3 regions of the Lysinibacillus sp. genome follow, and region 1 is predicted to be linked to each of the others. Evidence: riboswitches for the same ligand, from Rfam matches in the RefSeq annotation. Region 1 holds a riboswitch; each other region holds the start of a gene.
What was found. Region 1 has a riboswitch for thiamine pyrophosphate ahead of RT445_RS09910 (ABC transporter substrate-binding protein). Riboswitches for the same ligand answer to the same signal wherever they lie in the genome.

Region 1 (5,361 bases):
ATGGACCTTCAAACGGCCAAGGACCGTCTGTTTCGACCATCATGAGTTCAATAGGGTACGTTTCAATCAACTGTTGAATTTCTTTTTCATACAAACAATCAGGGGTGATGGAAATAAAATAACCATGCTGAATCATGCGTTTCACTACAGTTTCATCCCCTTTAAACCAATGAAAATGAGCTTGATGAAACTGATGCTTTTCAAGCAAATCACATACGATGGCAGCGTCCTCATAGACAGCATGTAAGATAATCGGCTTGTTAAGTTCCTTTGCCAAAACAATAAAACGCTCTAATAGCACCACGTAAGGACGGTCATCAATAGCATGTTCTTGCCTTAAATAATAAGGAAGGCCAACCTCTCCAACAGCGACCATTTCATCTGCATGACAACGAATCCAATCAAATAGTGCATCCTCTTCACATTGACTTGGTAAAGACTGTTCAGGATGAAAGCCAAAAGCTACCTTAACTTGAGGATAGCTGTTTGATAAATGCAATGTCCTTTGGCATGATGTCAAATGCATGCTAACCGCAATGACAAAATCGGCATCTTCTAGCAAAGTTGGAATCTCCTCATCTTTATACTGATCTAAATGAATATGAGCATCAATCAGCATGCATATCACCCTTTTCTTCTTGTAAATACATAAATAATTGTTGCTTTAAGGCTGTAAATGCAGCAGAATGACGAATTTCCTCTCGGCGAGGTCTAGCAAACGGTACGATCATTTCCTTTTTAACCGTTGCAGGCCTTTTCGTTAAGACTAATATTCGATCTGCCAAAAAGAGAGCCTCTTCTATACTATGCGTAACAAATAGAATAGATTTCCGGTACTCTTCCCAGATAGATAAAAGCCATGCCTGCATTTCCAATCTCGTAAATTCGTCTAGCGCCGAAAAGGGTTCATCTAAGCATAAAATGGGCTTATCACTAACTAAGGCACGTATGAAGGAGACTCGCTGTTGCATGCCGCCTGACAGTTCATTTGGATAGGCATCGATAAAGGACCCAAGACCAACCTTTTCTAGCCATTCCTTGGCACGTTCGACGTTTGGTTTACGCTGTAATTCCTCCACGATGGTAACGTTCTCTAAGATGGTACGCCAAGGCAATAGACAAGGCTGCTGGGGCATATAGCCAATCGTCCCTCTCTTTTGCTGTAAATCCTCTCCATTTAATAAAATGGCCCCATGATCGATTGAAGAGACACCACCTATTAATTGAAACAACGTACTTTTACCACTTCCTGAAGGACCCACAATAGCTACAAACTCGCCATCCTTAACCTCAAAGGACAGATCTTCAAGGACTTGCAGGGCATCAAAGGATTTACTGATGTTTTGAATGCTGAGCATGGTTGCCTCTCCCCTTCACCATGATTTTTTCTATAAATCGTATACTGCTAAACAACAGTAAGCTTAACAAAACAATGGCAAAAATCGCGACAAATACACGATCCGTGCGAAAGGAGGATTGAGCTAAGGTCATATATACGCCAATACCCTTTTTCGCACCAAGCCACTCTGCAATGACAGCACCCATGACACTGTATGTAGCAGCGATTTTAACGCCTGAAAATATAGCAGGATATGCATGCGGCCATTCCAATTTCCAAAAAGTTTGCGAAGTTGTCGCACCAATCATCGCAAAATAGTGCTTTAATTCAGGTGAAGTTTGACGAAATCCGTCCATGGCCGCAATGACTATCGGGAAAAAGCACACAAGGCAAATAATAATGAGCTTTGGTAATAAGCCAAAGCCAAACCATATTATGAGCAGCGGTGCTAAGACAAGTATTGGGATATTTTGCGACATGATCAAAATCGGATAAAACAACTCCCGAATAAACAAAAATCGATGCAACACAATAGCTACCGTTAATCCACAACCAATACCAATAGCAAGACCTAATATGGCCAATTGCACCGTAGCCAAAGCATGTGGTAAAAAGGTTGGATACGATTGAAAGCCTTCCATCAGAATACGACTTGGTGCAGGTAGAAGCCAATGGGGAACTTCAGCCACATGCACGACTAGTTCCCAGATGAATAAGAGGAAGGCGATAAAGATGATCGTCCTTCCCTTTTGAAACGCTTGTTTCATTACTGATATTTCTCCGTTAATGTATCCATGGTAATACCAGTTGGCTGATAGAGTATTTTCACTTGTGTAATCACATTAATAGCACCAAGCTCTATCATCTTGTCATTCATTTTCTCAATAAGTTGAAGCAATGTTGACAGCTCACCTTCCATCGTCGTTTCTAGCGGATGTACTTCATATTTCACACCAGATGCATCAATCACAGCAATGGCTGCATCCACATAAGGAATGACATCCTCATATTTCTCTGTTTTCGGGATAATTTGGACACTGATTAATGAATTTGCCATTTATTTGGCCTCCTTTTTAGGTAAGAAATCATTCGTAAAGGCTTGCTTTGCATCAAACTCGCCCTCTAATACCTTGTTGCTAGACATCCAATTAGCATAGTTTTCCCATACAGAAAGCTTTTGCTCTCCCCATTGCTTCGCATCGTCCTGATATTTATCAGCTAACCATTCTTGACTTTTATGCACTAATTCTTTATCTAAGTCAGGTGCCGCTTCTAGTAAAATATCTGCAGCCTCACTCGGATGCTCGATTGCGTATTCATAACCTTTAGAAGCAGCTGCAACAAAGGCTTTTACAACATCAGGATTGTCCTTTATCATTTTTTCATTAGTAGCCAAAACAGGCGTATAATAATCCAACTGATCACTATAATCCGTTAAATACAACATATTAATCTTTTCCCCACGAAGCTCTGCCTCAATACCTGTCCATGCATAATAAATCCACGCAAAATCAATATCTTTTTCCATCATCGTGAAGAAATCTAAATCACCTGCATTGACAATATCTAATTGATTAATATCGGCATTTTCTGTTTGCATTAACGATTGGAGTACCGCTTGCTCTAGTGGGGCTCCCCAACCGCCATAAGTTTTACCTTCGAAATCCTTTGGTGAGGTAATCCCTTTAGAAGCAATCGAAGCAAAGCCCGATGTATTATGCTGAATGATGGCGGCAATCGAAACAAGTGGTACATCCTGGACACGTGCCTGTGTGATGCCTTCCTGATAGCTTACCCCAAATTCTGCCTTACCAGAAGCTACAAGCTGATCTGCTCCCGCTTCCCCTGGCATCATAATATCAACATCTAAGCCTTGTTCCTCAAAATAACCAAGCTTTTTCGCGACATACAGCCCTGTATGATTTGTATTCGGAGTCCAATCCAGTACTACTGACACCTTTTTTAGCTTATCAGTTGCCTGCTTGTCCTCCTTGTCACTACAGCCCACTAATGTTACAAGTGCAGCCAATAGAATAAATAACCATTTTTTCATGCTAGGTCCTCCCAGTTTGTAATATGAAAGTGTTCATAAAGGAATGCGTGTCACCAGAAAGAAAGCGTAAATACGATGGGCAAGAGGTGTTTGAAAATATAAAAAAACGCCTAGGATTCCTCCCAGACGTAAATTGCAATCAATCTTCAAAACTTTGCTTTTTTGAATAGATGTTCCCTACGCTGGTACGAGCCAAATCAGGTTCAAAGGGTCAGCGTCTATCGGACACAATCTCAGCTAGCAACTACTAGCCCCCCTACATTCTTTCGCTATGAACTTTTCGTTGATTATTATACCCATAGTTACTCTTAAAAGACAAGGTACTAATTTGGTTTAACCGTTTTACACCAAAAAAAGCCCAGCTCACAAAAGAGACTGGGCGTTAAAAAAGCTTGGTTATTGTTCCTTTTGGGTCGTTAGAACATGGGAAATAGCCCCATCTGTTGCGATATCCACTTTAAACGATCCATTGGAATGGCGATCAGCACGAGTCAATGCTTGGACATCTAACACCTCTTGCACACCTTTTTCTGTTTCAATAACAATTTGCTCCTCATCTGTTGCTTGAATAACGGCCACAATGCGGTGCGGATTTGCTTTTAATTCTGTTAATACTTTTAGACCACGTTTTGCACGACTGGCTACTTCAACCTCTGCGACATTCATTTTCTTAACAGCCCCACGCTGTGTCACAATGACAACATATTGCGTTTGATCAGGTTGTAGCACATTCACACCGACTAAGGCTTCCCCATCTTTTAGCGTAATGCCCTTTACTCCGCCTGTTTTTACACCTGTTACTGGTAATTCCTCCATTGGGAAACGAATTGAATAAGCCGTATCTGTTGTTAACATCAATTCCACGTCATCCGTCACAAACGCTGCATAGATCATGGCATCGCCAGCCTTCACATTCATCGTTTTAATTGGTTTTGAATAACGTGTCACCGCGTAATCGGCAAGTGGAGAGCGTTTAATTTGACCATCCTTTGTCGCAGTGAAGATGTACGTATTTGGTTGATCAAATGTTTCAAAGCCATATACAGCGATAATTGACTCATCTTCACCCGTTGGCACGATACTTGAAATATGCTGACCAAGATCCTTCCAGCGAATATCTGGCAGCTCATGAACAGGCTGATAAATATAATTGCCTCGATTTGTAAATAGGAGTAAATGGTGCTGTGTATTTAAGGTTGCTTCATACAATAAGTAATCCGAATCCTTCATCGCAAAATCCTGACCATTTGAGGCGGCATGTGAACGTGTCGAAGTACGTTTAATATAGCCATCCTTCGTTACGGTTACGACAACCTCTTCACTTGGTACAAGAACATCTAAGGTAATTTTAATCTCTTCAATTTCTTGCTCAATTCTTGAGCGACGAGGCTCTGTAAAGCGTTTCTTAATATCAAGCAATTCTTGTTTAATGACACGTACAAGCTTTGCCTCACTTTGTAAAATCCCCTCTAGCTTAGCAATCAACCTATTTAGCTCGTCCTGTTCTTGTCGAAGCTCTGTAATGTCTGTATTGGTTAAACGGTATAATTGCAAGCTGACAATCGCCTCTGCCTGTACCTCTGTAAAATCAAACTTCGCCTGTAAATTAAGCTTGGCATCCTTTTTATCATTAGAAGAACGGATTGTTGCAATCACTTCATCTAAAATGGAAAGGGCTTTAATTAACCCATCCACGATATGGGAACGATCCTTCGCCTTTTGTAAATCGTAAATGGAACGGTTCGTGACTACTTCTTTTTGATGGGCAATATAGGCATCCAATAATAATGGTAAGGTCATCATTGTTGGACGACGATTATGAATGGCAATCATATTAAAATTATATGCTACCTGTAAATCCGTTGTTTTAAATAGGTATTGAAGAATTCCTTGTCCTGGTACATCCTTTTTCAGTTCAATGACAACACGTAAGCCAGTTCTATCAGATTCATCACGAATTTCCGCAATC
Region 2 (5,361 bases), on a different contig from region 1:
AATGGATGAACTCTCTCATAAAACGAACGAAACAACAGAAAAGGGATTGTACGAGGTTGAAAGCTTACGTGAACGTAATATAGAGACAAATGAGATGAACGGTCGTATTCAACAACAAATCGAATCATTAGCCTCTCACATTGCGAATATTAATCATATCATTGCTTCGATCCAAAGCATTACTGAGCAAACTAATCTATTAGCTTTAAATGCAAGTATTGAGGCAGCACGTGCTGGTGAACATGGTAAAGGATTTGCTGTCGTTGCAGAGGAAGTAAGAAAGTTAGCCGAGCAATCTAAAAGTGAAACAGAAATTATTAAGAATACAGTAGAAAGCATCCTTGAAAATTCACAGCAAACAGTTGCTGTCATTGCATCTAATGCGGATTTAATGCAATCTCAAAATGAATCCGTACAAAGTACACAACTGGCATTTAAAGATAACAGTGATTTGTCACGTTCAATTGCAGCCTCTATTAGTGAATTAATGAGTAAGCTATCGAGTATGTTAGAGCATAAAAATCAAGCGATTATGGCCATCCAAAGCATATCAGCAATTTCAGAGGAAACGGCTGCCTCAGCTGAACAAGTAAGTGCATCTGCAATGGATCAACAAGCAGAGTTACAAAAAGTAGCCGAGTCTATACAAAATATGAACGATATTTCCAATGAACTGCAAGAAGTCGTGAATCGTTTTAAATTAGCGTAAAATGAAGGGCTGCCTAAACAAATAGGCAGTCTTTTTTTATTGGAAGAGACATTGACCTAGTAGAAATTCGGCACTACTATAAAAGAAGGGAAGGGGGTCATCGAAATGATGTATCTCGGAATGATTTTCTTTCAAATTGTTGCACCTATTTTAGTGTTACTTATAGTAGGTGCTATCTTACAAAAGAGATTTCGCTTTAATTTAAAAGCGTTGTCTCAGCTTATTACATATTGCTTTATGCCAGCAGCTGTTTTTGTAAATTTATATGAGACGAGTGTAGAGCTGTCTGTACTGGCAGAGGTCGGATTGTTTATTGTGCTTTTTATTGGGAGCCAAATGCTACTCAGTCACCTTTTTGCGAAGTGGCTTGGTTTAGTTAAAACAGAGGCAGCAGTTTTTAAAAATAGTGTTGTGCTCATTAACTCTGGGAACTATGGCATTCCGGTAGCTCAAATGATTTTTGTAACACAACCTATTGGTGTAGCGATTCAGGTCATCCTTGTAATCTTTCAAAATATGACAACTTATACATATGGTTTGTATAATTTAATTTCCTCTACCAAATCAGGAATGACGATTATTAAAGATTTTTTTAAAATGCCCATCATTCATGCGTTGATTATTGGTGTAGCCATGAACTATTTTAATATCGGTATTCCACAGTTTATTAAAATACCAATAGACCATGTAGCAGATGGCTTTATTGCTGTGGCACTAATCACGTTAGGTGCGCAATTATCGCAGCTTGAAATCAAATCTATGTTTAATAAAACGGTTTTCGTCAGCTGCTTCACACGTTTAATTGTCGGACCAGCCGTAGCTTTAGCCATTATTTTTTTATTGGGGTTAGATGGAGTTGTCGCTCAATCACTATTTATAGCCAGTGCTTTCCCGACATCCCGCAATAGCTCTAGTCTAGCATTGGAATACGATGTGGAATCGGCAACAGCTGCCCAAACTGTTTTATTTTCAACTATTGTCAGCTGTATAACGGTAACAATAGTGATTTATCTTGCGGACGTATTATTTGCTTAATCAATAGAATATTAAAAAATAATGAATGGAAAACTTCCATCTCATAGTAATATCTGCTACACTAGCATCAAACTAAATAGTATTAACTAGGGGAGTCTGATGAGTCAGGCTGAGAGGGAAACGCTTAGAGGTTTCTTGACCCTTTGGACCTGATCTGGCTCATACCAGCGTGGGAAAGTTAAGAAACTATTGCATAGTATGTGTATGCAATTTCAACCTTTACATTCGTGGCCGGATCCAAATAATTATTTTGGATTCGGCCTTTATTTATTTGTTAGGGTGAGCTAGATCCGGTCCTTGTAACAAAAAACATTTAAGGGAGAGAAGTAGCTCATGTCAGCAATTAGTGAAAAGAACATTACGATTATGTCTAGCTTTGAAGGAAGCAAAAAGGTGTATGTTGAAGGTTCCCGTCCGGATATTTTAGTACCAATGCGAGAAATTGCATTAAGTCCGACAACAGGAAGCTTTGGAAATGAAGAAAACGCCCCTATTCGAGTATATGATACGAGTGGTCCCTATACAGATCCATCTTATCAAGTAGATATTACAAAAGGTTTACCTGCCTTACGAAGTGGATGGATTCAAGAGCGAGGAGATGTAGAAGCATATGAGGGCCGCTCTATAAAACCGGAGGATAATGGTTTTCGTCGTGCAGATGATCCGCGTAATCATGAAAATGTCTTTCCTGAATTGGCAAGAAAGCCTTTACGAGCAAAAAAAGGGAGAAATGTAACGCAGCTGCATTATGCAAGACAGGGGATTATTACACCTGAAATGGAGTTTGTAGCGATACGTGAAAATATGGATCCAGAATTTGTCCGATCTGAAATTGCAGCTGGGCGCGCTATTATGCCTTCTAATATTAATCATCCAGAGGCGGAGCCAATGATCATCGGTCGTAACTTCCATGTGAAAATCAATGCCAATATTGGGAATTCCGCGGTATCGTCTTCTATAGCAGAAGAGGTTGAAAAAATGACATGGGCAACACGCTGGGGTGCTGATAATATTATGGATCTTTCAACAGGTAAGCATATTCATACAACGAGAGAATGGATTATTCGAAATGCAGCGGTACCAGTGGGGACAGTGCCAATTTATCAAGCATTGGAAAAGGTAAATGGCGTAGCAGAGGATTTAACGTGGGAAGTTTACCGTGATACGCTTATTGAGCAAGCCGAGCAGGGTGTAGATTATTTCACGATTCATGCAGGTGTACTATTACGCTATGTTCCCCTTACAGCTAATCGTGTAACGGGAATTGTATCTCGTGGTGGTTCTATTATGGCACAGTGGTGTTTATATCATCATCAAGAGAATTTCCTTTATACTCATTTTGAGGAAATCTGTGAAATTATGAAGACTTATGATGTTGCTTTTTCTTTAGGTGATGGCCTACGTCCAGGTTCAATTGCAGACGCCAATGATGAAGCCCAATTTGCAGAGCTTGAAACACTAGGTGAACTAACACAGATTGCGTGGAAACATGATGTTCAAGTGATGGTGGAGGGGCCAGGTCATGTACCGATGCATCTGATTAAAGAAAACATGGACAAGCAATTAGAAGTTTGTAAGGAGGCGCCTTTTTATACGTTAGGTCCACTTACAACGGATATTGCTCCAGGCTATGACCACATTACATCGGCTATTGGGGCAGCGATGATTGGCTGGTTTGGGACAGCAATGCTCTGCTATGTGACACCAAAGGAGCACCTTGGCTTACCTAATCGCGAGGATGTTCGAGTGGGAGTAATTACGTATAAAATAGCGGCACATGCGGCAGATTTAGCGAAGGGGCATCCTGGTGCACAACGCCGAGATGATGCACTATCAAAAGCACGTTTTGAATTCCGCTGGCGTGATCAATTCAATCTATCTCTCGATCCAGAAAGAGCGGTGGAGTATCATGATGAGACTTTGCCAGCAGAAGGAGCAAAAACAGCACACTTTTGCTCTATGTGTGGTCCTAAGTTCTGTAGTATGCGAATTTCACAAGATATTCGAAATTATGCTAAAGAAAAAGACTTGAATACGACAGAAGCGATCCATCGAGGTATGAAGGAAAAGGCAGAGGAATTTAAAAAAGCGGGTAGTCAGATTTATCAATAATGTAAAAAGGCTTGTGTTGTAGTATCGACACAAGCCTTTTGTGATTAAAAAACTCCATGTGAGTGAAAAATTCACATGGAGTAAAAATTGGATTTGGATATCAATAATAAGTGGAATATTAAACGTTTGTTGGTTGTTTTACATATGGGTTTGTAAGATCCATACCTTCTAATGAAAGACCCATTGCTTTTGCTACACCTTCACCATATGCTGGATCTGCTAAATAGCAGTGAAGGATGTGACGGCGCTTGATGAATTCTTCAACAGAAGCCATATCATTTGCCGTATTTTCAAATAGACGTTGTTGCTCTTCTGCCGTCATAAGTCGGAATAGTTTACCTGGTTGTTCAAAGTAATTGTTGTCGTCTTCACGGAAGTCGTGAATACCTGCATGACCATCGATACGTAATTCAGGCTCTTTATAGTCTAAGTTATGCTCCCATTCACCATAGCTATTTGGTTCATAACCTAGTGTTGAACCAAGGTTGCCATCAAAACGCATTGCACCATCACGGTGGAAAGTGCGGAATGGACATTTCGGTGCGTTAACAGGAAGCATATAGTGGTTAACACCGAGACGATAACGCTGTGCATCTGCATATGCAAAGATACGACCTTGTAACATTTTATCTGGTGAGAAGCTAATACCAGGAACAATATTAGACGGTGCAAATGCAGCTTGTTCAACTTCTGCAAAATAGTTGTCCGGGTTTTTGTTTAACTCAAACTCACCCACTGGAATTAATGGGAAGTCTTTTTTATACCATACCTTTGTTAAATCAAATGGGTTGTATGGTAGCTCGCGAGCTTGCTCTTCAGTCATTACCTGAATGTACATTTTCCATTTAGGGAAATCGCCTTTTTCGATTGCTTCATATAAATCACGTTGTGAAGATTCGCGGTCTTGACCAATGATGTCATTAGCTTCAGCGCCAGTTAAGTTTTTAATGCCTTGCTCTGTACGGAAGTGGAATTTAACCCAAACACGTTCATTATCAGCATTGATAAAGCTATACGTATGAGAACCAAAACCATGCATATTGCGGTAACCAGCTGGAATACCACGGTCAGACATTACGATTGTCACTTGGTGAAGTGCTTCTGGTAATGAAGTCCAGAAATCCCAGTTAGAATTAGCGTTTTTCATATTTGTACGTGGGTCACGTTTTACCACGTGGTTTAAATCTGTGAAGTGTAATGGGTCGCGGAAGAAGAATACAGGTGTATTATTACCTACTAAATCCCAGTTACCTTCTTCTGTATAGAATTTAAGAGCAAAGCCACGGATATCGCGCTCAGCATCTGCCGCACCACGTTCACCTGCAACTGTAGAGAAACGTGCGAACATTTCTGTTTTTTTGCCAATCTCTGAGAAGATTTTAGCTTTTGTATATTGAGTAATATCATGCGTTACAGTAAAAGTACCAAATGCACCTGAACCTTTTGCGTGCATACGACGCTCAGGAATTACTTCACGGTTGAAATTTGCTAATTTTTCAACTAAC
Region 3 (5,361 bases), on a different contig from region 1:
CTCTAGAAATTTCTAATCGGTTTTCTGTAGTATTTGCACCAGTTGATATTAGTCATGCAATATGGATTGTCATTTATTTATTAATTGGCTATTGGTTATTGGTGAACATTAAAAAGACATCTATGAAACAGTCTGCTCTCTTTAGTTGCATAAATATTTTGCAAGCCTTAACGATATATGTATGGCATCATGAGTTATTTATTGTTTCTCTTGGCATCACCTTGCTTTTGGTCTTGTACTTATTTATGTTGTATAATACGTACTCTCTTCACGACAAAGCGTTGTCAGGTCGTATTCCTTTCTCCATTTATTTTGCATGGATGACATTTATCTTGATTACGAATAGTAGCTTTACGTTAACGGCTTATGGTTGGAACGGCTTTGGTCTTAGCACTCCTCTTTGGGCAGTAATTTTACTGACACTTGGTGGAGCTATTGCACTACATATCCGCTTTCATCACTTTGATACCATGTATCCGAGTGTTTTTATTTGGGCTTATTTAGGAATCGCTTTACATAATGGTTTTGATGAGCTTCTTGTAACAACTGCCGCCTTATTTTTATGTGGTGTTCTCTTTGTTGGTATTTTATTTATTAAAAAAAATCCTGCCCACCAAAAATAAATTGGTTAGCAGGATTTTAAATTATATCCTATTCTTCATCTAAGGAAGTTAAAATAATTGGTTTATCTTTAGTGACAATAACTGAATGTTCAATTTGAGCTACAAGCGATTTATCAGGTGTAACAAATGTCCAACCATCACCAGCTTCTACAATATGCTCTGCTTTTGCTGAGATAAATGGCTCAACAGCAAGCACCATTCCTTCTTTCATAATCGTAGAATCCCACGCATCATAATAATTTAAAATATGATTAGGCTCATCATGTAAAGATTGACCTAAGCCATGTCCTGTTAAATTCATAATAACAGTTAAACCATTAGCATTCGCCTCTCGTTCAACCGCTTTACCTATTTGATTTAATTTAGACCCAGCTTTAACCTTTGTCATTGCTCGATCAAAAGCACTTTTAGCAACTCGGCATAGTTTTTCTTTGTCCTCATAACCCTCACCAACAACAAATGAAATGCCAGTATCTGCAAAGTATCCATTTAAAGACCCAGAAACATCGATATTCACAATATCCCCTTCTTGAATAACACGTTTTCCTGGAATACCATGTGCCACTTCTTCATTGACACTAATACATGTATATCCTGGGAAATCATATTCCCCCTTAGGTCCAGAAATAGCACCAGCCTCTGCAAACATGCGGCCAGCAATTTCATCTAGCTCAAGTGTTGTAACACCTGGTTTTGTTGCTGCTTTCATGGCTTCACGAATTTCGGCACAAATGCGTCCAATTTTTTTAAAAGCTTCAATCTCTTCTTGCGTTTTTACAATCATTTATAACGTCCCTTTCATCTAATATCTATTCTTTAATATAACATAACTTTTTATGCGTATAACGATAAACGCTTTAAATATTGTATGCTTTCCTACAATGCAAAGTGCTAAAAGAGCTATTCATGACCAAAAGTCCCTTCACATGAGTGAAGGGACTTGCTTGTTGTTGAAAAAAGTTGATAATTTTGCTAATGATTCTGTGCGAAAGCGAATATCATCAAGTAGTATAGAACGAAAAGCTTTTATACCCTTTTACAATAAATCATTTGAGGAAACTTTTATTATGCTTTTCTTTGCATTAATTGTGGAGCGGCTGTGAATAAAAGCACCCCTACAATTGCCGTTAAAATGGTTGCTGGCAACATATATGTACCATTATAAATGATAGAATAGATCCATGCATTTTGATCACCCGCATACTCTGCAAAAAATACAGCTCCAGCAATTGTATGTGCTGTGTATCGTAAAAAGCCTGCAAAAACAGTACCTATGATAATGTAAAGTGCCATTTTCGTTTTGTTCATATTTTTTGCAGCATCCAACACAGGTCCACGTACAACAGCTGCTAATCCTACAACTGTAAAGGCAACACCATAATCCAATAATCCTTGAAGCCAGTGCACAATATAAGCACCAAACATGGTTTGCATAACACCCACAAGTAATCCCGTTGTTAGCCCAGCAACTAAGCCCCAACGAAATGCAATTAACATAATAGGCACCATGACAAGACTAACAGAGCCACCTTGTGCCCATACTTTAAAGGATACTTGATCGAGCACAAGGCCAATCGCTGCAAATATCGCAATCTCCACAAGCATTAATAGTCTTTTTTTGTCCATACATATTCTCTCCTTTGTTCCGATGTAGGATACAAGAGCAGGAATAGAAATGCAGACATCTTTTTTATTCCTAAAGAATGAAAAAACGATGCCAGGACAGAGCCTGACATCGTACAAGTGTCGGTTTCTATCCACATCCCTACGCAAGTGTTAACTTACAGGTTCAAAGAGTCAAGGCATTACGTGCCCAGTCTCAGCTGACATCATCAGCTCCCCTTGTGGTCGTTACATCTGAATTTATTTGAACAATCCCATTGTACGCAAAGGATTGGATGATTACAACCTCTTCCATACATTATTTTTTTGAAACTTTGCCGTTTTTCATGCGTAAATATTAAAAAAGGAGGTACAACTATGGAGAACCAAAAAATTTTATCTGCCTTTAGTTATCTTAGTATTTTCTTCGCCCCTTTTATCGTCCCATTAATTGTTTACTTTGTAACGAAAGATAGTGATGTAAAAAGACATTCAATTCGTGCACTTGTCTCTCATTTAATTCCTTTTGTTTTTGGCATCCTATTTTTTATTGTCTTTGTTTTTTCTACATTAAGATTAGATCCAACGTCAAGTAATAATACTGTGATGGTTGTTTGGTTAGTTTCATTTGCCGTTTATGCCATTGTCTCACTTGGTATTGTCATATGGAATATTATTCAGGCTGTTCGAGTAATACGTTAATGTTTCAATTTTAAGCGAAACAGGTAGTAATAATTGTAAAAGGAGCTGTTTTTTAATGAAAGTATCAAACGTTGTGAAAACTGCTGTAAAATTGGCACCTATTGTTATTCCTATCGTCAAAAAAGTAATGGCTGCAAAAAAAGGAACAACTCCTACAGCCACTTCTCGAAAAAAATAAAACAAAGGCGTATTCCCTATTTCGGAAATACGCCTTTCACTTATTTCACTTCAAAGTATGTCTGACTATGGCCATTTAATGTCTTTTCTACATGTAAAACCGCTGGCATTGCAGATTTTAATTCAGGCACATGAGAGATTACGCCAATCATGCGACCAGAATCCTGTAAATCAATTAATGTATCGATTGCTTTATTTAATGATTCCTCATCAAGCGAACCAAAGCCCTCATCAATAAACATCGTTTCAATATGAATATTACCTTGGAAGCTTTGAATTACATCTGCCATTCCTAAGGCAAGGCTTAATGAGGCATTAAATTTTTCGCCTCCCGATAATGTTTTGACATCTCGTAGTTGATCGGTATAGGCATCGTAGACATCAAGACCTAGTCCGCTTTGTTTCGCATGCTTTTCCAATCTATCTGAACGTCTGAGCTCAAATTGACCATTTGATAAATGATAAAGGCGAATATTGGCAGCTTCAGTAATTTGGTCTAAGTAATTAATTTGAATATAGCGCTCAAAAGATAGCTTTTTCGAATTTTGGCCGTTTAATAATCCATAGAGCTCCTTTACTCTTCCCGCTTCTTGCTCAAGTAAATGAAGCTCCCTCGCTATTTCTTCTACTCTTTCAATAAAACCTTGGCAAGCTTGAGCAAAACCTCTCAACTGTTGTAAACGTTTAAATGCTTCCTCATAAGATATACGAAGTTGTTCTACTTTGGCTTCCATGGACACTAAATCTTGTTGCTCTTTTCCTTGAAGATACATAGCCCCTTCAGTAATTTGGATTTGCAATGTGTGTACCTGTAAAGCATAGTCACTACAAGCTTTTCGAAGGGTCTCTATTTGCAATAAACTCCGTTTGGCAGCTGTATATTCCTCGTAGCTGTCAAAGCCTATCTCCTGCATGCTTGCTGAGAATTGCTGACGTTTTTCATTCATTTTGAGTTGTAATTCTTCAAAAGTTTGTTTGGCTATTTCCATCGTCAATTTTGCATTACTTGTTGCTTCCTTCGCGCTATGCAATTCGTCTTGACTCTCTTGCCATCTTTTTTGCAAATCCATTTTTTGTTTACTGATATCTGTAAGCTGTTGCTGTAATTGCTGCAAGGTTGGTAAATGGTTTGGCATATGTTTAAGCTGTTCTTCAAGAACTGCTTGCAGTCTTGTCATTTCTTTCAACTGCTCAGCTAAATATTGCTCTAAGTTCATCTGTTTAGTTCGTAGCTGCTCTATTCTCTCACGTTGCTGCTTAAGTTTTAATCGCATATCTGCTAATTGATGATGAACAATTTTTAATGTCGCAATCTCTTGCTCTATGTTGTTTAATGTAGAGATGAGCTGTGCATGGTCTTGCTGTGTAATGTGCTGCTCTTCTAGTTGCTGACAGGTTTCTTGATAAAGCTGTTGCGCAGATGACAAGAGCGCTTCTTTTTCTAGGTACTTACGCTCATCTAAAGAAGCCTTAGCCCTTAACACTTCGACTTCAGAGAGCTCTATCATTTCCTGTTGCTCATTATGTGTTTGCTGGTGTGTCAAACTGCCACATACAGGGCAAGGTTCCCCGTCCTTCAACTGTTCAGCCAGAATACTAGCCTGACTTGTCAACCAACGCTGCTCTAATAATTGTAGAGCCTTTTTACTCTCCTGATAGTGAATGTCAGAAGTGGCTACGTCCTGCTTAGCTAACTCTACAGCCCCTTTGTATTTGTCTACTTGTTTTATTAATGCTACCTGCTCACGAAGTTTCGGTAACTGCTCTAAGTAGCTTTCATATGGCTCAACCTGTTTTTCATATTGTTCCATCGTTTGAGAAAATTGCTGTAACTGCCCTTGTTCTTTCTCCAATAACATAAGATTATCAGCTACTGCCTGTTTTGCTGTTTCGACATATTGTTCTGCTATTTGCAGCTGCTGCACATTGTTTTCATAGGCTTCAAATTTAGGCAATAAAGTCTGTAATTGCAATTCCTGCTGCAACATCTGTTGACGTTCAGGCTCTTTCGCCTCTTCAATCTGATACTTTTCTTGTGCCCGTTGTAGCTGCTCTTTTGTTTGTTGAAGTTTAAATTGAGCCTGTTGAAATGTTTGTTCTTTTAAGTTCAGTTCAGCACGTAAATCAATACATTGTTGTTCAAGTGGCACAAGTCGCTCCGCTTGTTCTGCTAAAACAATCTCCTGCTCCTTTGCTCGGTATCTATCCTGTTCTTTTAACAATAGTTGCAGTCTCTGCTGCCGACTAGCTTGCTCTT

Region 2: linked by a shared signal. The riboswitch ahead of thiC (phosphomethylpyrimidine synthase ThiC) and the one ahead of RT445_RS09910 (ABC transporter substrate-binding protein) in region 1 are both predicted to bind thiamine pyrophosphate.
Region 3: linked by a shared signal. The riboswitch ahead of thiT (energy-coupled thiamine transporter ThiT) and the one ahead of RT445_RS09910 (ABC transporter substrate-binding protein) in region 1 are both predicted to bind thiamine pyrophosphate.

What each region holds. Positions count from the first base shown of each region.
Region 1 covers NZ_DAMDAY010000036.1:8,449-13,809, forward strand. The annotation lists gene RT445_RS09890 (TatD family hydrolase) at 1-619, opposite strand, end outside; gene RT445_RS09895 (ABC transporter ATP-binding protein) at 609-1,358, opposite strand; gene RT445_RS09900 (ABC transporter permease) at 1,333-2,106, opposite strand; gene RT445_RS09905 (thiamine-binding protein) at 2,106-2,396, opposite strand; gene RT445_RS09910 (ABC transporter substrate-binding protein) at 2,397-3,392, opposite strand; TPP riboswitch at 3,550-3,660, opposite strand; partial or broken gene RT445_RS09915 (DNA gyrase/topoisomerase IV subunit A) at 3,789-5,361, opposite strand, start outside.
Region 2 covers NZ_DAMDAY010000025.1:14,317-19,677, reverse strand. The annotation lists gene RT445_RS07865 (methyl-accepting chemotaxis protein) at 1-709, shown strand, start outside; gene RT445_RS07860 (AEC family transporter) at 815-1,744, shown strand; TPP riboswitch at 1,823-1,937, shown strand; gene thiC (phosphomethylpyrimidine synthase ThiC) at 2,078-3,856, shown strand; gene RT445_RS07850 (catalase) at 3,975-5,361, opposite strand, start outside.
Region 3 covers NZ_DAMDAY010000014.1:15,445-20,805, reverse strand. The annotation lists gene RT445_RS05455 (hypothetical protein) at 1-623, shown strand, start outside; gene map (type I methionyl aminopeptidase) at 652-1,407, opposite strand; gene thiT (energy-coupled thiamine transporter ThiT) at 1,689-2,249, opposite strand; TPP riboswitch at 2,369-2,476, opposite strand; gene RT445_RS05440 (magnetosome magnetite crystal formation protein family) at 2,604-2,927, shown strand; gene RT445_RS05435 (hypothetical protein) at 2,983-3,105, shown strand; gene RT445_RS05430 (SbcC/MukB-like Walker B domain-containing protein) at 3,146-5,361, opposite strand, start outside.